DNA from 3 places in the Macrococcus sp. CoH-51_TC_04 genome. Region 2 is predicted to be linked to each of the others. Evidence: predicted binding sites of a transcription regulator. Region 2 holds the regulator's gene; each other region holds the start of a gene.
The links. The regulator NrdR, encoded in region 2, represses ribonucleotide reductase genes. The targets are predictions, from matches to a motif close to AACACNATATATNGTGTT.

Region 1 (10,308 bases), on a different contig from region 2:
CCTACCACACCGCTCATATAGATCATCGCACCATATATTGATACGATTTGTAATGCAAGTGCATCAGGTAATCCAAAACCGCCATCTTTAACAGAATAATATAAGTAATAAACTAATATTGCTTTCATTCCATAGTAACTGAAACGTTCCCAGAACTCAGTTATCATAAGTGTAAACAGACCTTTAGGATGTCCAAAGAATCCAGTTCTCGGCATACTATTTATAATTTCTTCCCTTGTATGTTGAGACATTCATTTTCCCCCTTCAAATTTAAATACTATAATAAGATAATATTGTACACCTAAAAGAATATTTAGACAATTCGAATTTTGAATAATTTTAAAAAGAATGTAAATAATAAAAATAACGAAGCGGAGATTTTGAAATCTCTCAGCTTCGTTATACCGTGCTATCTATTTGTAATCGTTTCAGGATATAAATCATGATTCATCAGACGATAAGATGCCATTTCTTCATATTTAGTTCCTGGGCGCCCGTAGTTCGTATATGGATCAATTGAAATACCACCACGCGGTGTGAACTTACCCCATACTTCAATGTAGTGTGGGTCCATAAGTTCAATTAAATCATTCATAATAATATTCATACAGTCTTCATGAAAATCTCCATGGTTTCTGAAGCTGAATAAGTATAGTTTTAATGACTTTGATTCAACCATCTTGATATTTGGAATATAGCTGATATAAATTGCAGCGAAGTCGGGTTGTCCTGTAATCGGACATAAACTTGTGAACTCCGGACAATTAAACTTAACAAAATAGTCACGACCTTGATGTTTGTTATCAAATGACTCTAATATTGTCGGGTCATATTCATATAAATATTTATTGTTCTGATTACCAAGTAACGTAATATCCTGTAATTCTTCTTTTTGTCTTCCTGACATAATAGCCTCCTGATTAATGTTGTTTCACTTTTGCTTTTACAAACATATAGTAGCTCGCAAAGAATATTATAATATATCCGAGATAACTTAGTAAGTCCGGGGTCTCATTAAATAGAATAAATCCTATAATTGCACTGAATAACACAGTCGTATAAAAGAATATTGAAATATCTTTCGCTGGTGCATAGCTATAAGCGATTGTTAATCCGAATTGTCCGAGCGTAGCAAATAGGCCGGATAGAATCAGATAGATGATCTGCGCATTTGTCATGGGTTGATATGTCAGCAATGTGAGTGGAATAAGTACAATTGTTGATACGAACGAAAAGTAAAACACAGTCGTATAGAACTTCTCTTTTGAACCGAGTACACGTAATGTTGTATAGGCAAGTCCTGCAAACATGGCGCCAAGGACACCTATTATGGCAATATACATATCTGAACTGAAATTCGGCTTAATGATAAATAGAGCACCAATAAATGCAATTATCATGCTGATGAATTGATACTTTTTAATATATTCCTTTAAAAACCATGCACAAAATAAAATAGTGAAGAATGGACTGAGTTTATTCAGCATATCTGCATCACTTAACACCATGCGGTCAATTGCATAATAGTTAAGAAGCACACCAATCATTCCAAAGACACTTCTTAAAATAAGCGTTAGCTGGTTCTCTCTATGACCAAAAAGAGGCGCTTTATACTTGTATACGAAATACAGAGGAAGGATTATTCCGATAATATTACGAAACAATGATTTCTGTATGACTGGCAAATCTCCAGAGAGCTTTACGAAGGCACCCATTAAACTGAAACCAACCGAAGCAGCAACCAACCATAATATTCCTTTTATTTTATTATTCATATGTGTCCTCCTTTTTCAGTAATATGAATATATTTTCAATAATTTAAATACAAAATTTCTTACGTTTATCAAAGTGAGTAGTAGCAAAGGGTTGCTCGTTTTCTTCAAAAGTCAACCCTAAAAATATAAATTTTTACAAGGTTTTAACGTTGAAAACCCCTTTATAAATGCTATAATTATTCGTATATCTTGTGGTTGTTGGAAAATATACCACTATATCTTGTGTTCGGTATTGATGCGAACACAATACTTGCGAATTGCTAAAAGTCAAGCACATAATACATAAATTTTTGGGTAGTTTTAAAGATAGTTTTAATATTATTGTTCACAACTGCTTTTAAATGAGAGGAGTGATATTATGCTCATCGTCTATTATTCGCTCACTGGAAATGTGAAACGTTTTATACAGAAAACAAAGTATGCAAATACATTAACTCTGGATCAAGCGGAAGGTATAAATGAACCGTATATCATTGTAACAGGAACGATAGGGTTTGGCGAGATACCGGATCCAGTTAGACAGTTTCTGGACCGTCATAGTGCAAATTTAATAGCTGTAGCAGCCAGCGGTAACAGAAACTGGGGTCAGAACTTTGCACGTGCAGGAGACTTAATAAGTAGTACATATCATGTGCCATTATTAATGAAGTTTGAACTACACGGTAATGATAAAGATGTGAAAGAATTTAATATAAAGGTGGAAGAAATCAGTGAATATCGCACAAGAGAAACAGTACAATCATATTGAACTTAATAACCAGGTCACAAAACGTCGAGAAGATGGCTTCTTTGATATTGATAAAGATCAAGAAGCGCTTAAAGTTTACTTAGAAGAAATAAAAGATAAAACGATAACATTTGATACACCGATTGCGCGTCTTAAGTATCTCGTTGAACAAGATTTTTATTATGATTTATTTAATGAATATAACGAAACAGATTTGAACGATATTATTAAGTATGCACAAGACATTGAATTTAACTTTGCGAGTTATATGTCGGCAAGTAAATTCTTTAAAGATTATGCATTGAAAACAAATGATAAACAGCAATATCTAGAAGATTATAAAGAGCATGTTATTATTGTAAGCCTATATTTAGCTAAAGGTGATGTAAATAAGGCGAAACAATTAATCTCTGCGATGATTGAGCAACGTTATCAACCGGCGACACCTACATTTTTAAATGCAGGCCGTGCAAGACGCGGTGAGCTTGTATCTTGTTTCTTATTAGAAGTAGATGATAGTTTAAATTCTATCAACTATATCGACTCAACTGCGAAACAATTATCTAAAATTGGTGGCGGTGTTGCAATTAACTTGTCAAAGTTACGCGCACGAGGAGAAGCAATTAAAGGCATTAAAGGTGTGGCTAAAGGTGTATTACCTGTAGCTAAAGCGCTCGAAGGCGGATTTAGTTATGCGGACCAGCTAGGACAACGTCCAGGTGCAGGTGCTGTATACTTAAACATCTTCCATTATGACGTGCTTGAGTTCTTGGATACGAAGAAGGTAAATGCTGATGAAGACTTACGTTTATCAACGATTTCTACTGGACTTATCGTACCAAGTAAATTCTTTGATTTGGCGAAAGAGGGCAAAGATTTCTTTATGTTTGCACCACATACAGTGGAACGTGAATATGGTTTAACGCTAGACGATCTAAACATTGATGAAATGTATGACGAACTTGTGGAAAATCCAAATATTATGAAGAAATCTAAAGATGCACGTGAAATGTTAAACTTGATTGCTCAAACGCAACTTCAATCGGGTTATCCATACTTAATGTTTAAAGACAATGCGAACAAAGTGCATGCAAATTCGAATATCGGTCAGATTAAGATGAGCAATTTATGTACAGAAATCTTCCAATTACAAGAAACATCCATTATTAATGATTATGGCACTGAAGATGAAATCAAACGAGATATTTCATGTAACTTAGGATCATTGAATATTGTGAATGTAATGGAATCTAAGAAATTTAAAGATTCAGTACATACTGGTATGGATGCACTTACAACTGTGAGTGATGAAGCGGATATTAAAAATGCTCCTGGTGTGGCAAAAGCAAATCGCGAACTGCATTCGGTTGGGCTTGGTGTCATGAACCTACATGGCTACTTAGCAAAGAATAAAATTGGATATGAATCAGAGGAAGCGAAAGAATTCGCAGCGACGTTCTTTATGATGTTAAACTATTATTCATTAGAACGCTCTATGGAAATTGCCCTTGAACGAAATGAGACATTCGCAGACTTCGAAAAGTCAGATTATGCATCTGGTACTTATTTCGACAAATATATTGCGAAAGACTATAGACCTACAACAGACAAAGTTGTTGAACTTTTTGAAGGGATAGCAATCCCAACGCCAGAAGATTGGGCAGGTCTTAAAGAAAAAGTGATGGAAAATGGACTATTCCATGCATATCGTCTTGCTATTGCACCGACACAAAGTATCTCTTATGTGCAAAATGCAACAAGTTCTGTTATGCCGATCGTTGATCAGATTGAGCGTAGAACTTATGGTAATGCTGAAACATTCTATCCTATGCCATTTTTATCACCTGAAACAATGTGGTTCTACAAATCAGCATTTAATACAGATCAAATGAAGTTGATTGATCTAATTGCGACAATTCAGGAACATATAGACCAAGGTATCAGTACAATATTATTTGTGAACAGTGATATTTCTACGAGAGAACTTGCAAGACTATACGTATATGCACATCATAAAGGTTTAAAATCACTGTATTACACAAGAAATAAATTGTTAAGTGTTGAAGAATGTACAAGCTGCGCAATCTAAATCATTAAAGGCTGAATTATCAGCCTTTAAAATATGTATAACAATCAAAAGGACTGAAAATATGATAGCCGTTAACTGGAATACACAAGAAGACATGACAAATATGTTCTGGAGACAGAATATCTCACAGATGTGGGTAGAATCAGAATTTAAAGTTTCAAAAGATATTGCAAGCTGGAAAGAGTTGACTGAAGATGAAAAGTATACATTCAACCATGCACTTGCTGGTCTCACAGGATTAGATACACATCAAGCGGACGATGGTATGCCACTCATCGGTCTGCATACGAAAGATTTACGTAAAAAAGCAGTTTATTCATTTATGGGGATGATGGAGCAGATCCATGCAAAAAGTTATTCTCATATTTTCACTACGCTCTTACCATCTGCTGAAACGAACGATTTACTTGATAACTGGGTTGTGAATGAACCACATCTAAAGTTTAAATCAGAAAAGATAGTTTCTAGATACCATAAACTTTGGGGCAAAGAAGCAACAATCTATGATCAGTATATGGCACGTGTTGCCAGCGTATTCTTAGAGACATTCTTATTCTATAGTGGATTTTATTATCCACTATACTTAGCTGGTCAAGGTCGCATGACGACGAGTGGAGAGATTATTCGTAAGATTCTGCTAGACGAATCTATTCACGGTGTATTTACAGGATTAGATGCACAAAGTTTACGCAATGAATTAACAGATGATGAGAAATTGCGTGCAGATAAAGAGATGTATGATTTATTAAAGGAACTCTATGCAAATGAAGAGCGTTATACTAAGATGCTGTATGACCGTGTCGGGCTCACAGAGGATGTCTTAAATTATGTACAGTATAACGGTAACAAAGCATTAGCAAACTTAGGATTTGAACCTTATTTTGAAGAGAAAGGCTTCAATCCAATCATTGAGAATGCCTTAAACACTTCTACGAAAAACCACGACTTCTTCAGTGTTAAAGGTGATGGTTATGTCATTGCATTAAACGTAGAAGCATTAACAGACGAAGACTTCCAATTTGAATCTTAATATTTGACGAGCTTGTGACAAATGTCGCAAGCTCTTTTTAAGTACAGTATTTGTCACAAATTGGACATTGCTACAAATATATAAAACAGACATAATTGTAAGCGTATAAATATTGAGGAGGAACACTATGAACGCTAAAAGATTATTGATGATAGGTCTATGCACAGTTGCTTTAGCAGCATGTGGCAAAGAAGAAAAGAAAGAAGGGCATGAAGGGCATGAAAATCATGCAACAACATCTGATAAAAAAGTACAACCGTTAACGGTAGATCTAACTGTACCTGAGCATGTAGAAAAGGGGAAAACAGTAGAAATTAAAGCACTCGTGAAACATGGAAAAGAAAAAGTGAATGATGCTGATGAAGTAATGTTTGAAGTGATTAAAGATGGCGACACAAAAAATTCTGTTAAAGAAAAAGTTAAAGAAGCGAAAGATGGTGTTTACACGTTTACATATAACTTTAAAGAAGATGGCACATATAACATTATTAGCCATGTTACAGCATTTAACCAGCATACAATGCCGAATAAAGAAATAACGATTGGAGATGCTGCACAACAGCATAGTCATCAAGATCACCATCATGCCGGTATGATACATATAATGGATATTAAAGCAGAGAAAGATAAAGAAACAACATTAATGATGCATGTAATGGATGCAGAAGGCAAGCCGTTAACAGAGGCATCTGTTGCAAGATTTGAAGTGAAGACACCTTCTGGAAAGACTGAGTGGGTGGACTTGCAGGAAAGTAAACTCGGAGAATATGAAACAAAACATACATTTGCTGAGAGTGGGAAATATACCGTTACAGCACATGCAGAAAAGCAACCTGACTTTCATGTTCATAATGATACAGAATTTGAAGTGAAATAAGCGCGTCAATAATAAAGAGCTTGAGATATCATACTGTATATCTCAAGCTCTTTTTGGCTAATATTAACTCTTTTTATTATAATGGTTCTCCGATAATTCTTACTTCTGTTTCTAGCGCAATGCCTGAATTTTTATAGACAGTTTCCTGAATGTGGGCAATCATATTTTCGTAATCAGTCGCAGTTCCTTCGTTCACATTTACGATAAAACCAGCATGTTTTTCAGACACTTGCACGCCGCCGATGATGTGACCTTGTAACTGTGCCTCTTGAATAAGTTTACCAGCAAAGTGACCCGGTGGACGTCTAAACACACTGCCGCAAGATGGGTATTCTAGTGGCTGCTTTGATTCTCGACGTTCAGTGAGTATGTCCATTTGTGACTGGATAGACTGAATATCCCCAGGAGCAAGCTTAAAACTAGCTTCAAGTACGACAAAATGTTCTTTTTGGATAATACTAGTACGGTAGTCAAGTTCTAATGCCTGATGATCAAGTGAGATGATTTCACCCTCATGGTTAATGACTAAGGCATGATCAATCACATCCTTAATTTCACCGCCATAAGCTCCAGCGTTCATAAATACAGCACCGCCAACAGAGCCTGGAATACCACACGCAAATTCAAGACCGGTTAAATGATGGTCTCTTGCAGTTCTGCTAACATCGATAATCGCTGCACCACTGCTGGCAGTTATACACTGCCCATTAACTTTTATTTTGGTAAGGTTAAGTAGACTGATAACAATGCCTCTAATGCCACCATCTCGAATGATAATATTTGAACCATTTCCTAAAAATGTAACTGGGATATCATTTTGTTTAGCTACATTTAATGCGGCCTGTACCTCTGCATAGTTTGTCGGTATGACATATATATCAGCATTGCCACCAGTTTTCGTATAAGTATATTTCTTTAATGGTTCATTGATTTTTATATGTTCTGACTGAATAGATTTCTTCAGTTGATCGACTATAGTATGTAATTGCATAAATGTTCGCCCTTTCATTGAATTCATTCCTCATTATAGCAAAGGATAGCATAATTAGACAGAAAGACATTGATGAAACCATGACGATTTTTCATCTTCATATTGTTTCAAGTTGAGATGCTCATCAATCTTCTGTTTAAAATGATTATATTCCGTAATATGATTCAGTAAATAGCGTTGCCCTTCCAAATATTGAACTTGTTTTTTACTATCTTTCTCAACAATATGAAGTCGTACTTGTTCATTAAGTGTTTTAAGACTATCAAACTGAGAAAAGACACATTTTTTCTTATATGGATGATGTAATCTATAAAATCCTGATAAGTTTAAACGTTTTTCATCCAATGTCGTTATTTCATGAAGTCGCTTCACAATTACAAGAATATCGATAATTCCTGAAGTATTTGCTCCTTCAATTGCAGTTGAGCCGATATGATATGTTTTAATCACTGGTGAATCGAGCAGGTTTAATAAACTTTGCTGTATTATTTTGTACTCTGATACATAGCGATCAGGGGAATAGTTGATAAAATTATTAGGTTTTACTTTCATTTTAAATCTTCCTTTCAAGTCTGAAAAAATAAATCATGTTTTCATTCTAATCATTTTTAGGTATAATATTGATATCTAAGGAGAGCCGATATGAATAAAATTAATATATTTATATATTTAATAATGAGTATATCAATTATTCTTGCAGCATGTGGGGATAAAGTGACATCTGATATTAAAAATTATAAAGCGGAAATGCATGATGTACAATCAGAAGAAAAGAAGCTTGTACATGAATTGGATAAACTAGGTTTAGATAAAGCTGATCAATTGCTCGGATCGGAAGTAACAGAAGAAAAGAAAAAGAAGTTGAAGTTAATTGAAGAATCGATACATAACAAGATAAGGCCTCAGTTGAAAGTTTATGAACAAAAAGTGAAAGCCATTAACCCTGAAACCTCTGAAGTAAAGGAAGTTCATAACATTTATAAAAGAAATTTAATCAAGAAAAAACAGTTTATTCTGGATCTGGAACACTATATGAAGTTGTTTAATCAATCGATTCAATCTAATGAAAAGATACTTCAGTATACGGAAGTATTTGAAAAAAATAAGGCTTTAAGTGAACAATATGCAAATCAAGTTTCAGCCAATGGGAAAGACGCAAAGGAATACGAACTATTAGCGGATGTTATTAATGACAATAGTGAGCAGCTTAAAAACAAAGTTGAATATTTATCAACTGATGCAACGGTTAAACAAAAGCAGCAGTATATTGAAAGTAAACTACTCCCATTTCTAAAATCGAATATTGACAAACTTAATCAGACTCAGATCTCTTCAAAAAATGTATTGGGTATGCGTAAAGCAACAATTGAAATTTATTATAGCCTGATGAATTATTATAGAGAACGTAAGCTTGCGATGAATATTGAAACCAAGTTACAAAATATGCCGATTCAAGATATTCTGAAAAACACAAAATATATCCAGTCAATCGATGATGAATATTATGAAGCATTAGGAAAGCTAGAAGAAAAAAATAAATGATACCATTATAAGGTATCATTTATTTTTTTAAATATTGTTGTTCCTTCTGTTTCTTTGATATGATGATGTTTTTAGAAATTACTGTAAGCACCCAGATGATAAATGCAGCAATAATGATGAATGAAAGTCCACTATGATTTTTGAAATCAATGACAAACAATACTACGTAAATAAACAGACATAAATTAATAGTATCTACGAAAGTCCAGCGTTTTAATGGATATTTTTGATTCATTATAACCTCCAATAAAGATATTTATTTCATTATATCATGTGTATTATATTAAGATAGGGGTATAATAAATATTAATGCGATTGCTAAATACGTAGAAGCGTGATATATTTTATCTTTGAAGGCACAGATAGGTGGAAAAATAAGATGATGATTAAAATTAATACAATCGAGCAGTTCGAGAAGTTATTAGAAGAACATACGAATGTATATTTCCTGAAACACTCTGACACTTGTCCGATCTCTGCAAGTGCATATGACCAGTTCGAGAACTTTATGTATGAAAGAGATATTAATGGTTATTACTTAATTGTTCAGCAGGCTAGAGAACTTTCAGACTATATTGCTGATTTAACTAAAGTAAAGCATGAATCTCCTCAAGCTTTTTATTTCTCAGATAAAACTGTGAAATGGCATGACAGTCATAGAAATATTACAATAGCAAATCTTTCTAAAGCAGAAGAATAGAATGTACGATGCTTTATCAAAACAATCGATAACTAATAGAATTTCTATTAGTTATTTATTTTGGAGGAAACGATGAAGATATTAATAGCGATGGATACTTTCTTTAATACGTTGTATTCTCAACATGCGAATCAGTATGTATATGACGGGATAGAGACAGAAGATGCAAATGTAGTGATGGTACCATTATTTGAGAGCGATAAAAATATGATTGATGCTCTGCTCACATGGGAAAAAGGCGCGAAACTCTCACAGCAAGTATATAATGGCAATTTAGTTGAAACAGATATTCAAGTCGCACGTGTTGCTCACGATACAATGCTAATTGATGCAGGACAGTTCTTAAATAGTGAAGTGCCTGAAGAAACGTCAAGTTACGGACTTGGTCAGATGCTGATGAATGGTTTGGATATGGGAATGACATCCTTTATTATCTCGTTAGGAAATGTTGCAGTATTCGATGCAGGTGCAGGGATGCTACAGGCATTAGGTGCTAAGTTCTATGATCGAGATCACCAGTTGATTGATAGTGTGATGCATCAAGGGCTGCTTAAATTTGTACGTTACATGCATTTTG
Region 2 (10,308 bases):
TGCTAAATGCAACTAAATATTTACCTGTGGGCACAGCTTATGCGATATTCGTCGGACTTGGTGCGACGCTTGTCACGATTGTTGATGTAGCGGTGTATGAAGTGCCATTTGGCTGGCCGAAAGTAGTGCTGATTACAATGCTTATCATAGGTGTTATCGGCTTAAAGGTTGCTACTGAGGAGGAGAGCGTATGATGTACTGGATATTTCTTATCATTGCAGGATTGTGTGAGATGCTCGGCGTATTATGGATGAATATGTACAGTAAGTCTGGTAAGCGTCTCTATATTTTATTGCTGGTTATTACGTTTGGAATTAGTCTTTACTTCCTGTCCTTATCTTTAGCAGGGATTACGATGAGTACAGCATACGCGATATGGACTGGTATCGGTGCTGTTGGCGGGACATTGCTCGGCATTATCTTTTACAATGAATCAAGACATCCGCTTAGAATATTATGTATCGCGATTATACTAGGGTGTACCATTGGACTTAAATTATTAAATTAAGGAGAAACAGGTATGATACCTATTTCTCCTTTTTATTAGTTTTTCAATTGTATTGGATATGGCAATGTCTTTACGAGCGTGTCCACCATCCTATCATAACCGAGTACGTGAGGGTGGAGACCGTCATCAGTAAGTTCATTGCGTAAGTAGTCGATACCTTCTTTAGTTTCAGTCATCATTGTGTAGTAATCAATAAATTGTGCATCATGTTTTATGCACAGCCGAACTATTTCCAGGTTGATTGCCTTAACAAGTTTAGAACGCGTAATAAATCCGTCGAGCTGTGGACGATTCGTTGAAGTGAGTGTTGCTACAGCAATATTAATATTCTTGGCTTTAGCCATAATAACCATTGCTTCAATATCTTCTAAAATACGTGTCTTGATGTGTATCTGGTTGGCTTCAGTTTGATCATCATCAAGTTCTTTCGTGTTATTGATACCGATGGCTAATACAATCCAGTCAGGTTTCAGCTGAATGGCATCCGCAACAAAACGTTCGCGTACCCACTGAGAACGATCATTACCGATACCGCGGTTAATAATACGTTTACCATTATGTAACGCGAAATAGCTATCAAGGTCCCAGTAATCTGTAATGGAATCTCCGATGAATACAATGCCGACCGGATCTTTAAGGTAAAGAATCGTTTCATTTCTGTGGTTGAAACTTTCTCTCAGCTTATTTACAGGGTTTCCTTCTTCTCGTTTTGACAGATGAATATAATGAGGTCTCATTTGTTCATTCCTTTCTTTGGTTTATTGGTAGATTATCCAATTGTAGCAAGTGTAAACTTAAATGTTTAGTAAATAAACATGATAATGTATAATTGAGAAATAAATATAAATGAGGTGAGTGTCTTGAAATGTCCAAAATGCAGCTTTAATCAATCGAAGGTCGTTGATTCAAGACATGCAGACGATATGAATGCGATCAGAAGACGTCGTGAATGTGAACAGTGTGGTACACGTTTCACAACGTTTGAACGCATAGAACTACAGCCTTTGATTGTCGTGAAAAAAGATGGAACAAGACAAGCCTTTAATCGTGATAAAATTGTACATGGTCTTGTGCGTGCATGTGAAAAGCGTCCTGTTCCGTACGAATCTCTCGAACAGATTACGGATGCAGTGGAGAATGCATTAAGAGAAAAAGGGCAGTCTGAAATTTCATCTGTCGATATCGGTGAAATTGTAATGGAGCACCTGATGCAACTGGATCAAGTGTCTTACGTACGCTTTGCCTCTGTCTACAAAGAATTTAAAGACGTCGATCAGTTGCTCCGTACGATGAGTGATATACTCAATGAAAAGAATAAAAAGTAGGTGCAAAGATGGAGCGTTATTTTACTGAATTGAATGGAACCGATGAGTTTATCGTTATCAGCAACTATGTTGCAACACAAGTTACTGAAGATGTACTAACTACATTATATACACCCCTAATCGGAGTTGAATGTATTGGCGTCTATCAGTTTATGCGTCAGTTTCTCACAGGTTATGATCAGACAAGCGACGTCATCAATCATTATGTTATTTTAAGTGAATTAAAGATGAACTTAGCGCACTTTGAAGTAATACGTAAACGTTTAGAAGCAATTGGACTACTGAAAACATATATGCGTATTGAAGATAATCAGAAGTTTGTCTATAAACTCATTGCACCCGTCATGCCATCTCAGTTCTTTAATGATCCAATGCTCTCTGTATTCTTGTTCCAGCAAGTAGGTAAGCCGAGATATCAGCAGCTAAAGTCAAGGTTCTGTAATGAAACGTTAAATCTGGACGGTTATCAAGATGTGTCAAGTAAGTACATGGATGTATTTGGTACACCGAAATCTCCGGAAAAGGCTATTTTTGAAGGAAATGAATATCTGGTAAAGCAGCATGAATCGCTCGGAATACCCGTTCACCAGCATACGTTTGATTTTGATTTACTGGAGATGCTGCTCGCACAGAATTTAATCACGAAAAGTCAACTGCCGAAAGCGACGCGTAACTTAATTGTTCAGCTAGCGACACTGTACGATATCGCAGCACATGATATGCGCGGCATCATTTTGAAATCACTGACGAGTGACCAGCAAATTTCACATGAAGATTTACGTAAGAATGCCCGGGACTTCTATCAGATTGAACATGACGGCCAATTACCGCAGTTAACACCTCAGCAGGTAAAAGATGACGCACCAGAAACGAAACTGACCTGGTTTGAATTGATGGACACGACAAGTCCGATAGATATGCTTACTTCATTTAGTAAGTCTGAACCGACAATTAAACAAAAGCGTATGATTGAATCAATATTAGAACGCGAGCAACTGCCATTTGGTGTAATGAATATATTATTGCAGTATGTCATGTTTACAAATGATATGAAACTGCCGCAGAGTTATATCGAAGAGATTGCTTCAAACTGGAAGAAACAGAAGCTATCGAACAGTGAAGCAGCCTACAAGTATGTGAAGTCATTTGAACAGAAGAAGCAGGAGAAATTGTATAATAAAGCAAATCACTATAAAAAGAATAATACGGTGCAAAGAGAACTGACACCGAAATGGCTGCTTGAAGAACAACAGCCAGCAGTTAAAGAGGATACAGATAATATTGACCTGGAAAAGGAAAGACAGAAGTTATTAGAAGAATTAAATCAATCATGGGAGGAGGATAAATGATGAAACATATGGGTTCGATACTGCATACGAACAGCGATATATTTAAACGTATTGAGGCAATAAAAGAAGAAACGATTAAAGAACCTGATATTAAGCAGTTTATTAAAGAGAATCACATAACAGATAAGATGATCGATAATGATTTATCTGTACTACAAGAATATAAAGATTCTTCAAAGATGTGCGATGCATGCGAATCTTACAGTAAGTGTAAGAACTTTGTACCAGGACATACCCCTGAACTGTATGTTGAAAACAATAAAATTAAGATTAAGCATCTCCCTTGTCCATCTAAACTCGCTCATGATGAAGCTCAGAAGATGAAACAGTTTATTACTGCAATCCACATGCCGAAGGACGTATTAAATGCAAAGCTTGCACAGATACATTTAGATGATAAAACGCGTATCGATATCGTGCGTCAAGCAAACATCATTTGTCGTGATATCGCAAGAGGTAATGATACGAAAGGAATGTATATTCACGGTGCTTTCGGCACAGGTAAGTCGTTTATACTGGGTGCGATTGCCAACGAACTGAAGGAACGCTATATTTATACGACGCTCCTGTATTTTCCTGAGTTTATTCGAGAACTTAAAAATGGCTTCAGTGATGGTACATATAACGAACGGCTTAACCGTGTGAAAAATACGCCTGTACTTATGCTGGATGATATCGGTGCAGAAGATTTGACGCCATGGGTACGTGATGAAGTGCTTGGACCTATTCTCAACCACCGTATGATGAACAATATGCCGACATTCTTTAGTTCAAATTTCGATTTCAAAGAATTATCTCATCATTTATCAATGACAAAGCATGGTGCTGAACAGACGAAAGCAATGCGTATTATGGAGCGCATCGAGACATTAAGTGATGCTTATATGTTATCAGGTAAAAACTATAGACGTGAAAAATAAAATTTGAAAATCCCGACAATATGTGTATAATATTAGGTAACAAACAACAGAAATGTTCGTCTATATGAATAACATCATAAGGATAAGACGATGATTCCTTAATTTATAGAGAGCTGATGGTGGTGAGAATCAGCATTTAAGATCATTTGTTACTCCCTTATGTTCATGATAGTTAATCGCTATCCGGCTCAAGACCGTTATCTTATGTAGAGTTGCTGAGCAATCAGTAATTAGGGTGGTACCGCGAATAGACTTCGTCCCTTTTGGGATGGGGTCTTTTTGTTGTTTAAAATAAAATAAAAAAGTGAGGCGTTTTGAATGAGTGAAATTAATATTAAATTTCCAGATGGTAATGTAAAAAGTTTTGAGGCTGGCGTTACAACTGAAGATATTGCAGGTTCAATCAGTCCTGGTTTAAAGAAGAAAGCTTTAGCAGGAAAATTTAATGGACAAATGGTTGATTTATCAACAGCACTTGAAACAGATGGAGACATCGAAATCATCACGCCTGAGTCTCCTGAAGGTATTGAAGTATTACGTCATTCAACTGCCCATTTAATGGCTCAAGCGCTAAAGCGTATGTATGGTAATGTGCATTTCGGTGTAGGTCCTGTTATTGAAGAAGGTTTCTACTATGATATCGATACAGAGCATAAGATCTCTAGTGAAGACCTACCTGAAATTGAAAAGACGATGCGACAAATTGTCGGAGAGAATATCAAGATTGAGAGACGTGTTGTCAGTCGTGAAGAAGCGAAGAAGATTTTCGCTGATGATCCATACAAACAGGAACTAATCGATGCAATCCCTGAAGATGAGAATGTCACTATCTATTCGCAAGGAGAGTTTACAGATCTTTGTCGAGGTGTGCATGTGCCTTCAACTGCTAAGATAAAAGAATTCAAGCTATTATCAACTGCTGGTGCGTATTGGAGAGGTGATGCAGATAACAAGATGCTGCAGCGTATTTATGGTACTGCATTCTTCGATAAAAAAGCGCTGAAAGCACATCTGAAGATTCTTGAAGAACGCAAAGAACGTGATCATCGTAAAATCGGTAAGGAGCTGGAGCTCTTTACAACAAATCAGCTTGTAGGTGCAGGTTTACCGTTATGGTTACCAAATGGTGCAACAATTCGACGTGAATTAGAGCGTTATATCGTGGATAAAGAAGTTGCACTTGGTTATGATCATGTATACACACCGATTATGGGATCGGTTGATCTGTATAAGACGAGTGGTCACTGGGATCATTATCAAGAAGATATGTTCCCTCCGATGGAAATGGACAACGAAGCGCTTGTACTACGCCCGATGAACTGTCCACACCATATGATGGTATACAAGAATAAACCACATTCATATCGTGAATTACCAATACGTATCGCAGAACTTGGTATGATGCATCGCTATGAAGCGAGTGGAGCGGTAAGCGGGTTACAGCGTGTGCGTGGTATGACATTGAATGATGCGCATATATTCGTTCGTCCTGACCAGATTAAAGAAGAATTTATTCGCGTCGTTCAGCTTGTTATCGATGTGTATAAAGACTTTAAGTTCCAAGACTATAAGTTCCGTCTAAGTTATCGTGATCCAGAAGATACTGAAAAGTACTTCCAGGATGATGAAATGTGGGAACGTGCACAATTGATGCTTAAAGAAGCGGTAGATGAAATGGGACTGGATTATGAGGAGGCGCCAGGAGAAGCCGCATTCTATGGTCCTAAATTAGATGTACAGGTTAAAACAGCTTTAGGTAAAGAGGAGACACTCTCAACTGTACAGCTGGATTTCTTATTACCAGAACGATTTGATCTGGAATATATCGGTAGTGATGGTGAGAAACATCGTCCAGTAGTAATCCACCGTGGTGTGATCTCTACGATGGAGCGCTTCGTTGCTTTCTTAACTGAGGAGTATAAAGGAGCCTATCCATTATGGTTAGCGCCTAATCAGCTTGAGATTATCCCAGTTTCAAATGAGGTACATTATGACTACGCGCGTAAACTCTATGATGAACTGAAATCACAAGGTGTCCGTTGTCATATCGATGACCGCGAAGAAAAGATGGGATACAAGATTCGTGAAGCTCAGATGCATAAAGTTCCTTATCAGATTGTTGTAGGAGATAAAGAAATTGAGCATAATGAAGTGAACGTTCGTCAATATGGTAAGAAAGAATCTAAGACAATCGATCGTGATGATTTCATCTGGTCTATTGTAGATGAGATTCGTCTAAAAAAATAAGCTTGAAAAATTATGATAAGTAATGTATATTTATCATTAACTTAATATTCCTCGTTGAGGTAGAGGTCGCATTGTTTAAGAGTATACTGATGGATACGTCATACACGTAATTGAAACCAGTAGAAAGGAAACGATGCCGAAGAAGCTAAGTGTATGAGCTTAAATTCTGGGCTGTTACTGAATAAGTAACAGACTGTCACACATATTGTGATGCGCTACTAAATGGTAAGAAGAATCATTTATGGATGCATACAATTGTGTGCATCCATTTTTATTTATAGAAGGGAAGTTATTACTTTGTCAGAAAGTACAAATCAAGTACAAAGAAAATTGAAGCAGCGTCATATATCTATGATTGCCATCGGTGGATGTATTGGTACAGGATTATTTATGACCAGTGGAGGAGCTATCCGTGATGCTGGACCCGGTGGGGCGTTACTTGCATTTACAATTATCGGAATTATGGTCTTCTTCTTAATGACATCACTTGGAGAAATGGCAACGTATCTTCCGATTTCAGGAAGTTTTTCAACTTATGCAACACGATTCGTTGATCCGTCACTTGGATTTGCATTAGGCTGGAACTATTGGTTTAACTGGGTGATTACTGTAGCGGCGGATGTGAGTATTGCTGCAAGTGTAATTAAATACTGGGCACCGATGGACTTCTTACCAGGCTGGGCATGGAGTTTAGTCTTTTTAGCCATCATTTTATTTTTGAACACATTATCAGTGCGCGTATATGGTGAAAGTGAGTATTGGTTCGCGATTGTTAAAGTAGTAACAGTTATCTTATTTTTAGGGATTGGTGTACTGACAATCTTCGGAATAATCGGAGGAGAGTATTTAGGGTTCAAAAATTTCACGACTGGTGAAGCACCGTTTCTAGGTCATGGATTAACCGGAAGCTTCTTAACGATTCTTGGTGTATTTTTAGTTGCAGGCTTTAGTTTCCAAGGTACAGAGCTTGTAGGAATTACTGCAGGTGAGTCTGAAGAACCAGAAAAAACGATTCCAAAAGCAATCAAACAAGTATTCTGGAGAATATTAATTTTCTATGTTTTATCTATTCTAGTCATTGGTTTAATCATTCCTTACACAAATCCGAACTTAATGGGAGGAGACAGTGTTGCGAAGTCGCCATTTACATTAGTTTTTGAAAATGCTGGACTTGCGTTTGCAGCGTCATTTATGAATGCTGTTATCTTAACGTCAATTCTCTCAGCGGGTAACAGTGGTATGTATGCTTCAACACGTATGTTATACGCGATGGGTAAAGACGGATTAGCATCCCGTAAATTTTCTGAGACCAATCAGAAAGGGGTTCCGATTCCGAGTTTATTAGCGACCTTCATAGTTGTGCTGATTATCTTCTTAGTTGAACGTGTGGCCAGTGGTGCATATGAATATATCGTTGCGGCAAGTGGATTAACTGGCTTTATCGCCTGGCTCGGTATCGCTATTAGTCATTATAGATTCCGTCGTGCATTTTATGCGCAGAACAAAGATTTATCAGTATTGAAGTATAAAGCAATGTGGTTCCCATTCGGTCCGATCTTTGCATTCATACTATGTCTCTTTGTAATTATTGGTCAGGATACGGACCTGATTATAAATAGAAACTTTGACATGAACGGCTTTATGATTACATATATGGGAATTCCTATTTTCTTAGTATTTTTCTTCTATCATAAACTGAGATATAAAACAAAGAAGATCCCATTAGAAAAAGTTGATTTATCACAAGATACAGATATGAGTAAATATGAAAAAATAGATGTTGACATTGATGCATAACCCTGTTATTATTAAGTCTGTTGAATACGAAACGGACAAGTAGAAGCATCCCGCTTCTCGCCCTGAAGACGCAATAGCAGTTACAGGGTTAAATAACATGGTTAGACATGTCTATTTTTTAGCGGGTGCATAATGCATTCGCTTTTTTGTTTGTCTTCGTAAATCATATAGGAGGTGTCAACCATAGCTAAAGATCAAACTCAAATCAATGACAAAATTCGCGCGAAGGAATTACGTTTAATTGGACATGATGGTGAACAACTTGGTGTTAAAACTAAGTTTGAAGCAATCGAAATTGCAGAACGCGTAAATCTTGATGTTGTTCTTGTTGCACCAAACGCTAAACCACCCGTTGCCAAAATTATGGATTACGGTAAGTTCAAGTTTGAGCAGCAGAAGAAAGATAAAGAAGCACGCAAAAAGCAGAAAGTTGTTACGGTTAAAGAAATTCGTTTAAGTCCTACAATCGAAGATCATGACTTTAATACGAAACTTAAGAATGCACGTAAGTTCTTAGAGAAAGAAGATAAAGTCAAAGTATCTATTCGTTTCCGTGGACGTGCCATTACGCACAAAGAATTCGGTCAGCGTGTATTAGAGAAATTTGCAGAAGAATGTAAAGATCTTGCGACTGTTGAACAAAAACCAAAGATGGATGGACGCTCAATGTTCTTAATGTTAGCGCCTATCGTCGATAAAAAACAAAACTAGGAGGATAAAAACATGCCTAAAATGAAAACTCACCGTGGTGGAGCAAAACGTGTTAAAAGAACTGGTTCAGGGAAATTAAAACGTTCAAGAGCTTACACTTCACATTTATTTGCTAACAAATCAACAAAACAAAAACGTGGATTACGTAAAGCATCTTTAGTTTCTAAAGGTGACCAAAAACGCGTAGCACAAATGTTAACGTACGTAAAATAATAATAGGAATTTTAAGGAGGAATTATAATGCCACGAGTTAAAGGTGGAACAGTAACACGCGCCCGTCGTAAAAAAACGATCAAATTAGCTAAAGGTTACTTTGGTTCTAAACATACATTATATAAAGTAGCAAAACAACAAGTAATGAAGTCAGGTCAATATGCATACCGTGACCGTCGTCAAAAGAAACGTGAATTCCGTAAATTATGGATCGCACGTATCAATGCAGCAGCACGTCAACACGATATCAGCTACAGCCGTTTAATGAACGGATTAAAAGTTGCTGGCATTGATGTTAACCGTAAAATGTTATCAGAGATCGCTATCTCTGACGAAAAAGCATTTGCTGAGATAGTAAACCAAGCGAAAGCAGCTTTAAAATAATAGTAATTAAAACCGTTCAATGATGATATTTCATCATTGAACGGTTTTTTTGTTTTTTCTTGCAAAATAAATTATATAGGGAAATCCCTATTCATCTACTTATGTGAACATATTCACAACTAATTAAGCTATAATAAAAATATATCTAATAAAGAGGTGGACACCTATGAAAGGAATCATATATATTGCACATGGATCAAAGATGCCGGATAAAAATGAGCGCTTTAGAGCATTTATTGACCATATTATTTCTAAGCGTCCCGAGAGAGTACAACAGCTAGCTTTTCTGGAAAAAGATGCTGAGAATGTACCCATTGTTACACGTCGTATGATAGCACTTGGTGTTACAGAATTATTGGTGATGCCGATGCTCTTATTTCCGGCGATGCATGCAAGAGAAGATATTCCAGAACAGCTTGATGAAGTGTTGAAGGACTTTCCTTACATAACATATCGCATTGCCGACTGTTTCGGTGATGAACCGGGTGTGTACCAGGTGTGTGAGCGCATCCTCTCTGAGTTTAGCGACGAAACAATTTTGATTACAGCCCATGGTAACAAAAGATTTACTGAACCCGATGAGCGTCTTACTGCTATGGTACAAGTAATGCAGCAATCGACAGACCAGACGCTAGTTCCGGCAATGTTATATGGTAATTTAAGTCTTGAAGAAAAACTAAAGACGATGGATAAGCATCAGAAGATTGTAATTATGCCGTATTTCTTATTCGATGGTCATCTCGTGCACAAGATTAAAAGACTAAGTCAGCCATTCATTGAAGCGGGATATGATATTTCTTTTACTGAAACATTAGATTTAGATTTTAATATGGCTCAAGGCGTATTAAATAAGC
Region 3 (10,308 bases), on a different contig from region 2:
TAATCTGTTCTGTTCTAGTGTACTGTATATGCTTATACTTTTTGTTCCTGATAAAACTAGGGATATTATGAATTATCTTTTTGGCACTCTTGATAATGTATCTTTGAATGAAGTGATCATTGTACTCCCTGTCAGTATCATAGGGATACTATTACTTTATTATTACCATAAACCGTTAGAATTATTGTCACTAGGGCAGGAGCATGCACATGTATTAGGATTAGAAGCCACGCGTTTTATGTATTTATTATTAACGATTGCAAGTATTACAACAGCAATTTTGATTAGTTTCACAGGTATTATTGGATTCGTCGGAATGGTTATTCCACCATTTGTGCGTTTCTTTATGCGTGGAAATTTCTTAAGTAAAATGCATACGACAGCCTTACTTGGCACTATACTTATATTACTTGGAGATTTCCTGGGAAAAGTTATCGTGCCTCCTGTACAAATTCCAGTGAGTATCATGATGTGTCTCATTGGATTGCCTTTATTATTCATTACTACAGTCAAACAAATGAGGATATCTCGAGATTAATTGCATTAAACTCGCAAGTGTCAGCGCATTGGTAATTTCACCATGCGCTATTTTTCTGTGTATTTCTGATAAGGGCACATGATATACAGTGATATCTTCAAATGTTTCTAGCTTATTTGTCGCTATATAATATGCATCCTTCACATATAACGTATAGAGATGATTTGTAAAAAGTGCTGGATTAGGGTGCATCGTGCCAATAATTTCAGGCGTACCTGTATAACCTGTTTCTTCTTCAAGCTCGCGCATTCCGGCTGTGATAATATCTTGTTCTTCTATAATTCCTCCGGGTAACTCTAAACTGTAATCTTCGATACCGATTCTATACTGATGAATCATAATGATATCATCTTTACATCGTGCGATAATATTAATCCAATGTGGTGCCTCAATTTGATAGAATTCAGCAGTATTTGAGTAATAGCTAAATTGAGCGGTCATGACTTTAAAGACCTTATAATCTTGCTTTCCAATTAATTTTCTTTTTGTCCACATCGTTTCTCCCTCCTTTTTATATGATAACAGTGTATCAGATAGGGTATAATACTGCTAACGGAGGGATAATATGGTTAAGGCTATAATATTTGATATGGAATCAGTATTGTTAGATAGGAAGTTATCACTTGAGCGTTTTTTAGATGCACAGTATGAATATTACAGAACTTACTTTATTGAAGTGCAAAAGCAGGATTTTATCAACTACTTTATAACATATGATAAAGAAGGTGCAGTTCCGGTTAAGCGTGTGTATCAGGCTGTTATTGATAAGTTTGGTATTACATACATTGAAACACGTGAGCTTATGCAGGATTATACGTTAAATTTCCCTAAATTCGCTTCAGAAACTAATAATATGAAAGAAACCGTGACCAGACTGCAAAATAGAGGTTATAAAATTGGAGTGATTGCCACCGGTGAGTATGAGCATGAGCGTTATATTATCGATGTTCTGGGTATAGAAAATTATATTACGCATACAATCATTACAGAAGAAAATACGATTGGTGAAACACAGTTGATTGAGATGTGTCGTTCATTAGACACACGCCCTCAAGATACATTATTTGTAACAGGTGATGAAATTGTGGATGCAGTCGGTACAGGAATACGACTGATAAATACTAAAGAAATGAAAACACATACAATGATAGAAATATTAAATATTTTAGACGAGGAGACGATTACATGACAATGATCAATTGGAACGAACCTGCAAGCGTAGAAGGTGGAATATTTGAGAAGATAGAAGTAAGTGCTCCTGTAACTGTAACTTCGAGCATTGAAGCAAATGAAATAATGATACATGAAACAGGAACCCTCACTGTACAAGGAAAAGTCAATGCACCATTTATTCGTGTTTCTGGTACATTGAATATAGAAGATACCCTTGAAACAGAGCAGCTGACAATCGATAAAGATGCAGAGCTTAGAGTGAATCGTGATACAATATCCGCATCTATTCATAATAAAGGGCGTCTACAGACTGAAGGTGGACTGAGAAGTGAAAAATTCGATTCAACAGGGGTAGTGGTTGCACGTGGACCAATAAACTCGGAACGTTTTAGGTCAACAGGCTCATTACAGCTCGATAATGATCTGACAGTGCAAGCGGCGGAGATTATTGTCAGTGAGGTCAGTAATATCCGTTATTTAAATGGCGAGGAAGTACAAGTGAAAGCAGAACGTGAAATGTTACTACTTAAAGACAAAGATTCGAGATTATCAGTAAGAGCAATCGATGGTTCGGTCGTGACGCTAGAAAATGTTGTTGCAGAACTTGTACGTGGAGATAATGTTACAATTAAAAATAACTGTACAATAAAGACAGTAGAGTACACTGAAAATTATAATTATGATGAATCATCAGATGTACATGAATTTGCGAAGATTATAAGATAACGAGGTGTTTTATGGAGCTTGCATTAACAAATAACGATGTTGCAATACACTATACAATTAGAGGGAAAGGTTATCCGCTTGTCATGATTCATGGCCAATTTATGAATACGTCAATGTTTGACGCATTTAACGATGCCTTTAAAGATTTTCAATTAATAAAGATCGACCTAAGAGGGCATGGCCTGTCTGATAAACTCACGTCGATAACAATGGATGGTTATATTGAGGATGTGCTAACAGTTCTGGATAAATTGTTTATTAAAAATGCACATTTCATGGGCTTTGGCCTCGGTGGAATGGTTGCAGGTAGTATCGCTGCAAAGTATCCAGAGTACGTGAATCACCTTGTAGTTATGAGTATCGGTCAACAGAGTTATTACGAAGCAGAACAGAAATTTCATTCCAAGTATGCAAGTATACTAAGAACATTATCACGCTCTAAGCGTAACGAAGTGTTGATGGATTATATGTATCATGATGTTAAGGCTATTAAGAAATATTATAAGAAAATGATTGAAACATCTAATGGACTGACAGACAAGGAAGAAGATGCAGTAATATTATCTACAATTGATTTTAATGTAGAAGACTTTAAGTCCATTACAGCACCGACGCTGATTTTAAATGGGAAGTATGATGAACTTATTCCTCAAGATGAAGCTGAAACGATACATCAATATATCTCGGGTAGCAAACTTATTACATTTGAAAAGAGTGGGCATGCGATGCTGTTTGAAGAAAAAGAACACTTTGAAAAAGAAGCTTTGGATTTCTTGAAACAAGAATAAAAGGGGAAAAATATGGATAAACGATACGATGACACCTTATTCCAAAACTATAGTGAGATGGAACGTTCGAAAAATGGATTAGAGGCCGCCGGTGAATGGGAAGCGTTTAAATCATTGTTACCCAATCTAGAAGATGCAGCGGTATTAGATTTAGGGTGTGGTTATGGCTGGCATTGTCAATATGCAGTTGAGGCTGGTGCTTCAAAAGTAGTAGGAATAGATGTTTCTGAAAAGATGTTAAAACATGCCAGGCAACAACCTGATGCCGATAAAATAACATTTCTTGAGCAGTCTATGGACGAAATGCATTTTGAGCCCCACGAGTTTGAAGTAGTGATGAGTTCACTTGCCATTCATTATATGCCTTCATTCAAAGATGTCGTTGAACAAGTAAAAGAAGTGCTCACGATTAATGGCACATTTATTTTTAGTATAGAACATCCTGTTTATACAGCTGAAGGCTCTCAACAGTGGATATATGATGAGGAAGGGAATAAATTATATTGGCCGGTAGACAATTACTATAAAGAAGGAGAACGTGAGACGAATTTTCTTGGAGAAGAAGTTCGTAAATACCATCGTACATTATCACATTATTTGAGTGTGCTGATTGATAACAACTTTGTTATTAAGGGCATTGATGAACCTGAACCTAGTAAAGATATGCTTGAGTCCAATCCTGAAATGAAAGATGAACTCAGAAGACCGATGATGCTAATTATATCTGCTAGAAGAAAGTAGTAATAAATACAATGCACACCCTCCAATTCATTTGAAAGGTGTGCGTTTTTTACTTAAGTCGTGTATTCGCTGATTAAGAGAACCTCTAAACTTTAAGTTATGTCTATAAAGAGACTTTACAAAGGGTCCATCAATGAGGACATCAATATCATCTAATATAAACGCAAAAGACGAACGTGATATCCATTCAATCATATAACCGGACCAGAGCCATATGTCTTTAGAATGTCCGAAATGTTCTCTTACTGAACGTATGAGTTCGTGTGTAAGTTCAGCATTCTGCAATGGTTCTCCACCGAGAATAGAAAGACCTTGGATATAGTCGTGGTCTAATAATGCTATAATTTCAAGTTTAAGCGCTTCTGACCAAGGCGTACCTTTATGGAAGTCCCATATACTTGCATTGTAACAACCTGGACAGTGAAAATTGCATCCTGAAATGTATACGCTGACGCGTACACCTTCACCATCAACCATTGATGCTGGCATAATCTTTGCGATATTGCTCATACTGAACACATATGTTTAACTCGAGATTGTATTTCCTTATGACGGCCTTTAATCATCGGTCGTTTAAGTGGTTGTCCTAAATAACCGCAAGTGCGCTTAATCACATCGGTCGTTTCAGGATCAGTATTATGGCAGTGCGGACACATAAAGCCATCTGCAGTCGCTTCGAATTCCCCTTCAAACCCACACGCAAAACATTTATCAATCGGTAAGTTCGTTCCTAAGTAACCGACTTTATCATAGGAATAATCCCATACTGCTTCAAGCGCTTTTAAGTTATGCTTCAAATCAGGGTATTCACAGTAATGTATAAAGCCACCTAACGAATGTTTTGCAAAGCGTTGTTCAAATGTCAGTTTCTCAAATGGAGTAACGGCCTTTCTTGTGTCGTAGTGAAAGGAATTCGTATAATAGCCTTTATCCGTAATATGCTCTAACGGACCAAATTTCTCGTAATCTAAAGTGCAGAAGCGGTGTGTAAGTGACTCGCTTGGTGTACCATATATACTGAATTGTACGTCGTACTGCTCCGTTAATTGTGCTACATACTGTTTCATCGTAATTAGTACTTGCTCCACAAAGGATTTAGCTTTCTCATCAGTTTCCCAGTTCGGGTGGAATAAGGCCGCTCCGACTTCATACAGTCCGATATAACCGATACTTATAGTTGCTCGTCTTTGCGTGAATAGTTGTGTAATATCATCGTCTGGACGCAGTAATTTACCGAATGCACCGTGTAGATAAAGTATCGGTGCATTTTCAGGGGTAGCATCTTTAAGGCGATGGATACGATATAAACAAGCATCTTTTGCGATGTCTAATCGTGTCCTTAATATGGATAAGAACTGTTCTGTATCCCTTGATTCGAGGGCGATTCTGGGAAGATTCAACGTTACAACACCTAAATTACAACGACCGCTATTAACAATCTGCCCATCTTCTTCGTATAGATTTAAGAAACTGCGGCAGCCCATCGGTACTTTGAAGTCGCCGATGAGATCGGTAAGTGCTTTGTAATTCAATATGTCTGGATACATTCTCTTAGAAGAACATTGTAATGCAAGCTGTTTAATATCGTAATTTGGATCTCCTGCTTTGAAATTAATGCCGTCTTTAATACTGAAGACAAGTTTAGGGAATATTGCAGTAACCTTTTCTTTACCTAAACCTACTAGTCTATTACTTAGAATTGCGCGCTGAATCATTCTCGCATAAACATCTGTACCAAGTCCAAAACCAAATGTTACAAATGGAGTCTGACCATTGCTCGTATATAAAGTGTTTATTTCATATTCTAATGACTGCATTGCATCATATATATCTTTTTCTGTCATTCTCTTAACATAGTCATCCTGCAAATGCAGCGTAATGAACTGCTCAGCGTTACGCCTGTGCTTTAATGCGTTAAGATGAGCAAATTTGCTCAATACTTCATCGATACGATCTATAGAACAGCCGCCATATTGGCTACTGCTAACATTCGCAATAATCTGACTGATCTGTGCTGCAGCGGTTTGAATGGATTGTGGCGGATTGACATGTGCATTTCCCATAATAAAGCCGTTCTGTAACATGTGGCCGACATCTATTAAACAACAATTTGTCATAGGTTGGTAAGGATGATAATCTAAATCATGAAAGTGGATTTCTCCTTTAACGTGAGCGTCCTTGACATGCTTAGGTAACATGCTTAATCCAATATGACGTGCGACAGTCCCTGCGGTTAAATCTCGCATCGTAGTGAATCGCTTTGGATCTTTATTTGCATTCTCATGGATTACGTCACTCACTTCATTTGTTAAACGGGTGAGATCTTCTTGTAAACGTTCTATAACTTCACTCATATTCGTACTCCTTATCACTATATATAGTATTTGATTAATATATTATCACTATATAATGTGCTTTTTTGGATATTCACAATTACTACAATAATTCGTCATAATTCCTTTGAATTGCGTGATTTTTGGTACAAATAATTCAATTTGTACGTTAGAAGAAAGTGATGGGTTAAGATAGAATTGCTTTATCTCATTGCTCTTATGATTCAGAAAGTTTTATATAGAATTTATTTTTGGTACAATTAAGTAAGTTTGCATGTCTGAATGAAGACGATTATTATACGGAGGCATATATGACACATAATGTTCAGAATTTAACATGGTATTTAGAGTCATTATCTAAAGAAGAACTTAAAGATATTTGCAGAAATTTTGATATTAAAGGATTTTCTTCAAAGAATAAAGATGAACTTATTGAGTTGATTCAAAGTACGTACTTTGAAGATGACCAACTACTGACACGATTATTACAAGAATTATCGAGCGATTATAAGCTCATCTTTTATGAGCTTGCAGTAAGTGATAATGAAACTGTGAGGTTTAATCGAGATATTCCGGATACATTATTTCTATTCTATCCTGAAGCAGATGAACATCTCGTAATTCCAAAAGATGTGAAACAACATTTCAAGCAATTTATCGAAACTCATCCGGATATTAACAGTGATATCCAGCTGATAGAGTTCTATCATAGTGCGTTCAATTTATATGGATTTGTAAGTTTAAAGCAGCTCGCAAAACTTCAATATAAATATAAAGGACTTCAAAAAGATGAACAGACAATCAAAGAAGAAATAACACGCCTATTACCTGAATATAAAGATTTAATTCAACATAGAAGTGTTAAACATCGCGATTTAGCACAAGTTAACTTGAATATGAAAGCTTTAACGCATGGTAAGAAGTACTATGAGCCAGCTACTGAATCGGAGTTTCTGAACTACAAAGATCCTTACTTTACTGAACCATCAGAAGCGATAGAGGCACTGAGAACATTGTTAGATGACATGGTAACAGAAGAATATAGAGGAACATATACAGCACAATTAATCACAGACACAATTATATTTGGTCTACGTGCAAATGATACACCGGAATTCATATTGAAGCATATACAGCAGATTGAAAATAGTGGATTTTTAAAAGTAGAGGATCTTACATTACCTGAGTATATCGTTCGTGCGATCATTGATACACGTCTTTGGTCTTTAAATGGGCATAAGACACAGCAGAAAAAGGAACGTAAAGTCGTTCAGGTTAAACAGAAAAAGAAAAAAAGAAAGAAGAAATAATATACACTGAGGAGGAAAAGTACCTTTGAATAAAACAACTACAACAATTTGGAATAGAGCATATAATATATTAAATATTGCTGTTATTTTTATGATTATCATAAGATTAGTAACACAAGTAAACCTGAATTTATTAATCGTATTATCTTTCGCAGCACTATTGATATTAGGATTACTAGATAGTCTCGATAGAAATGCATTTAAAGAAAATATGTTCAGACACGTGTTCGATCTTATACTGCTTATATTATTTAGTTCACTGTATTTTGGAGGTTAATCGCATTATGAAATAAAAAATTGTGAAGAATGTTGGATATTCTTCACAATTTTTTATTGTTCAGGTAAAGGAGAGACATCTACTAGTCGCACAGTATCATGACTCACAAACTGGAGTTCGTCGAGATAAATTGTAATATAACGTAATAATCGAAGTAAAGTTTGTTCGTCATTATTTGTTTCCATGATACGATTATAGTTGAGCGCACTACAACGCAATCGCATAAAAGAAGGGGCCTCCTGGTACTGTAAATTTCTATATATAGTACAGCTCCATTTATTATTAAAACGATCGAAGATTTCATAGGCTTTTAATGCTTCTATCGTAGGCACCTCCTTCTATTTTATTAGAATATAACATGTAAAATGAAAAAATAATACATTAATATAAAAATATGATGTTGCACAATATATTTGCGTGATAAATGTCACAGATCAGAAGTTGAGAAGATTGTGATATTATAAAGCTAATAAAGGGGGATGCTTATGAAATTAATAAAGTATCAATGGCCATTAATAATATTATTACTTACAGCATGCAGTCAAGATGACAATCAAATAAGTAAGACAGTGAAAAAAAGTACGACAAATGCACAGGAAAGTGTACCTGTTAAGCAGATTTATAAAGTAGCATATAAGGATCTTGCTGAGTCAACAATGAAGCAATTGATGAGGAAAATGCCGGAAGCATATAATATACGTAAATATCAATTAATTCAGCCTTATATTAAAGCGGGTTCAGAAGCGGATAAGTATATTAAAAATAAACTGAAGACAGGTATGTTTGATAATTATCAGATTCGATCATATAACATTGAATCTATAGAAGAAGATAATAAGCATCACGTCCATGTAAAGGTATCAAGAATAATGAAATCTAATGGAACAAATAATATTGAAAGTAAAGTGGTCACTGTATATGATCTCTCTTATAATAAAAAACATAAAAGAATGGAGGTTTACGACTTTAATGATTATAGTGTGACGCCTGTAGTAAAACAGCGCACACAGCAAGTTGCAAATATTGATGGCGCAATAGAAAAAGTCAGAACAGAACATATGGCACGTTTAATAAAAGAGAATCCAGATAAACAGGTCGTCTTAATTGCTGGAAATGATGAAGAAGATGCAGGTGGCAGTTATTTCAAAGTGAAAGCAATAGATAAACATAATAATTTTTTAATCCAGACGTTTAAAATATATAAACATAATGGATTGCTAGTCGGAGAATAACAAGCGTGACACGAGTGTTTGCTCGTGTCACGTTTATTTATTGTATAAAATAAAGCAAAGCGATGAAATGACATAAAGCACCTAGGATTATAAAGAAATGCCAGATCATATGGAAGTAGTGACGGTTTTTCTGTGCATAGAACCATGCACCTATCGTATACATTAACCCACCGGCGATGATGAGCAGTATAAAAGTCAAACTTGCTTTACTGATTAACGATGGAAACAGTACGACACCAAGCCAGCCCATTCCTAAGTACATGGCAAGGCTAATTTTTGGATTCACATGTTTTGCTGTTGCCTTATAGACGATACCAACAATAGTAATAACCCACTGGGTGATCATAATTGTGATGCCGAGCTTCCCTCCAACCAGATTTAATGCGACAGGTGTATATGTGCCGGCGATAGCGATATAGATCATCGCATGATCTATGATTCTCATCACTAATTTATGAACAGACTTCGGTGGCATTAAGTGATAGATAGATGATGAGATAAACATTAGGAATATGCTGATTAAAAACACACTGATACCGAAAGAAAAAAGGCTACCGTGCTGTACATATGACTGTACCGCAAAATAAGGAAGAGTAAATAAGATGAGTAGGGCAGGCACACCATGAGATACAGAGTTACCAATTTCTTCTCCGAATTTTAGTTCTTTTATGTCATGGAAATTATATTTTGGTGCAGTAGGCTTCATACAATTCATCCTTTTTCTTAAATGATGAGACAATTATATCATGGTTAACGAATAGATACGAAAATTAGCCAGAAAATGATAAAATAATGAACCTCATATATAATATTGCAAAATTGTTACAAGTTTTATTGATATGATAGTAAAACAATAAAATTTAATCAGAATATTGTATTATTAATACTTATCGTAACAAGGAAATGTAAAGATTGTTATTGAGATACTTAAAAAATGTCGAAATGTTATAATGGCTTTATTTTAATGAATCGATCTAATTATTGATATATCAACGTTTTTCAAAGCTAAATGTTTTAATAGGTATATGTGCTAAAATAGTTCGTTTTTGGAGAAAACTTTAAAATTGAAAGGAAACTGTAATATTATGCATATATATTTTGTGTAATAATATAAATATCTTATTTTTTAACAATTATTATACGGAGGACTTGTATGAAGAAGAAATTAACTTTCGCTGCTATAACAGCTA

Region 1: the regulator NrdR is predicted to act here: its motif matches at 1,985-2,002, upstream of nrdI (class Ib ribonucleoside-diphosphate reductase assembly flavoprotein NrdI).
Region 3: the regulator NrdR is predicted to act here: its motif matches at 6,334-6,351, upstream of nrdD (anaerobic ribonucleoside-triphosphate reductase).

Annotation. Positions count from the first base shown of each region.
Region 1 covers NZ_JBVGOY010000004.1:71,423-81,730, forward strand. Annotated here, with positions in the region: gene ACZ2V4_RS05345 (peptide MFS transporter) at 1-251, opposite strand, end outside; gene queF (preQ(1) synthase) at 410-910, opposite strand; gene ACZ2V4_RS05355 (DMT family transporter) at 921-1,775, opposite strand; gene nrdI (class Ib ribonucleoside-diphosphate reductase assembly flavoprotein NrdI) at 2,134-2,523, shown strand; gene nrdE (class 1b ribonucleoside-diphosphate reductase subunit alpha) at 2,486-4,591, shown strand; gene nrdF (class 1b ribonucleoside-diphosphate reductase subunit beta) at 4,653-5,621, shown strand; gene ACZ2V4_RS05375 (FixH family protein) at 5,749-6,498, shown strand; gene murB (UDP-N-acetylmuramate dehydrogenase) at 6,575-7,489, opposite strand; gene ACZ2V4_RS05385 (GrpB family protein) at 7,544-8,041, opposite strand; gene ACZ2V4_RS05390 (EMYY motif lipoprotein) at 8,132-9,031, shown strand; gene ACZ2V4_RS05395 (hypothetical protein) at 9,051-9,266, opposite strand; gene ytxJ (bacillithiol system redox-active protein YtxJ) at 9,411-9,731, shown strand; gene ACZ2V4_RS05405 (glycerate kinase) at 9,804-10,308, shown strand, end outside.
Region 2 covers NZ_JBVGOY010000002.1:57,352-67,659, reverse strand. Annotated here, with positions in the region: gene ACZ2V4_RS03275 (DMT family transporter) at 1-194, shown strand, start outside; gene ACZ2V4_RS03270 (DMT family transporter) at 194-508, shown strand; gene ACZ2V4_RS03265 (SGNH/GDSL hydrolase family protein) at 544-1,245, opposite strand; gene nrdR (transcriptional regulator NrdR) at 1,369-1,833, shown strand; gene dnaB (replicative helicase loading/DNA remodeling protein DnaB) at 1,842-3,182, shown strand; gene dnaI (primosomal protein DnaI) at 3,182-4,102, shown strand; gene thrS (threonine--tRNA ligase) at 4,421-6,349, shown strand; lysine riboswitch at 6,402-6,575, shown strand; gene ACZ2V4_RS03240 (amino acid permease) at 6,701-8,146, shown strand; ribosomal protein L20 leader region at 8,178-8,302, shown strand; gene infC (translation initiation factor IF-3) at 8,321-8,857, shown strand; gene rpmI (50S ribosomal protein L35) at 8,870-9,070, shown strand; gene rplT (50S ribosomal protein L20) at 9,098-9,454, shown strand; gene ACZ2V4_RS03220 (sirohydrochlorin chelatase) at 9,621-10,308, shown strand, end outside.
Region 3 covers NZ_JBVGOY010000006.1:41,897-52,204, forward strand. Annotated here, with positions in the region: gene ACZ2V4_RS06990 (FecCD family ABC transporter permease) at 1-538, shown strand, start outside; gene ACZ2V4_RS06995 (NUDIX hydrolase) at 494-1,033, opposite strand; gene ACZ2V4_RS07000 (HAD family hydrolase) at 1,104-1,727, shown strand; gene ACZ2V4_RS07005 (hypothetical protein) at 1,724-2,437, shown strand; gene ACZ2V4_RS07010 (alpha/beta fold hydrolase) at 2,449-3,225, shown strand; gene ACZ2V4_RS07015 (class I SAM-dependent methyltransferase) at 3,238-3,966, shown strand; gene nrdG (anaerobic ribonucleoside-triphosphate reductase activating protein) at 3,994-4,476, opposite strand; gene nrdD (anaerobic ribonucleoside-triphosphate reductase) at 4,473-6,308, opposite strand; gene ACZ2V4_RS07030 (Rho termination factor N-terminal domain-containing protein) at 6,611-7,609, shown strand; gene ACZ2V4_RS07035 (hypothetical protein) at 7,635-7,886, shown strand; gene ACZ2V4_RS07040 (hypothetical protein) at 7,940-8,110, opposite strand; gene ACZ2V4_RS07045 (TcaA NTF2-like domain-containing protein) at 8,372-9,118, shown strand; gene trhA (PAQR family membrane homeostasis protein TrhA) at 9,156-9,824, opposite strand; gene ACZ2V4_RS07055 (LysM peptidoglycan-binding domain-containing protein) at 10,272-10,308, shown strand, end outside.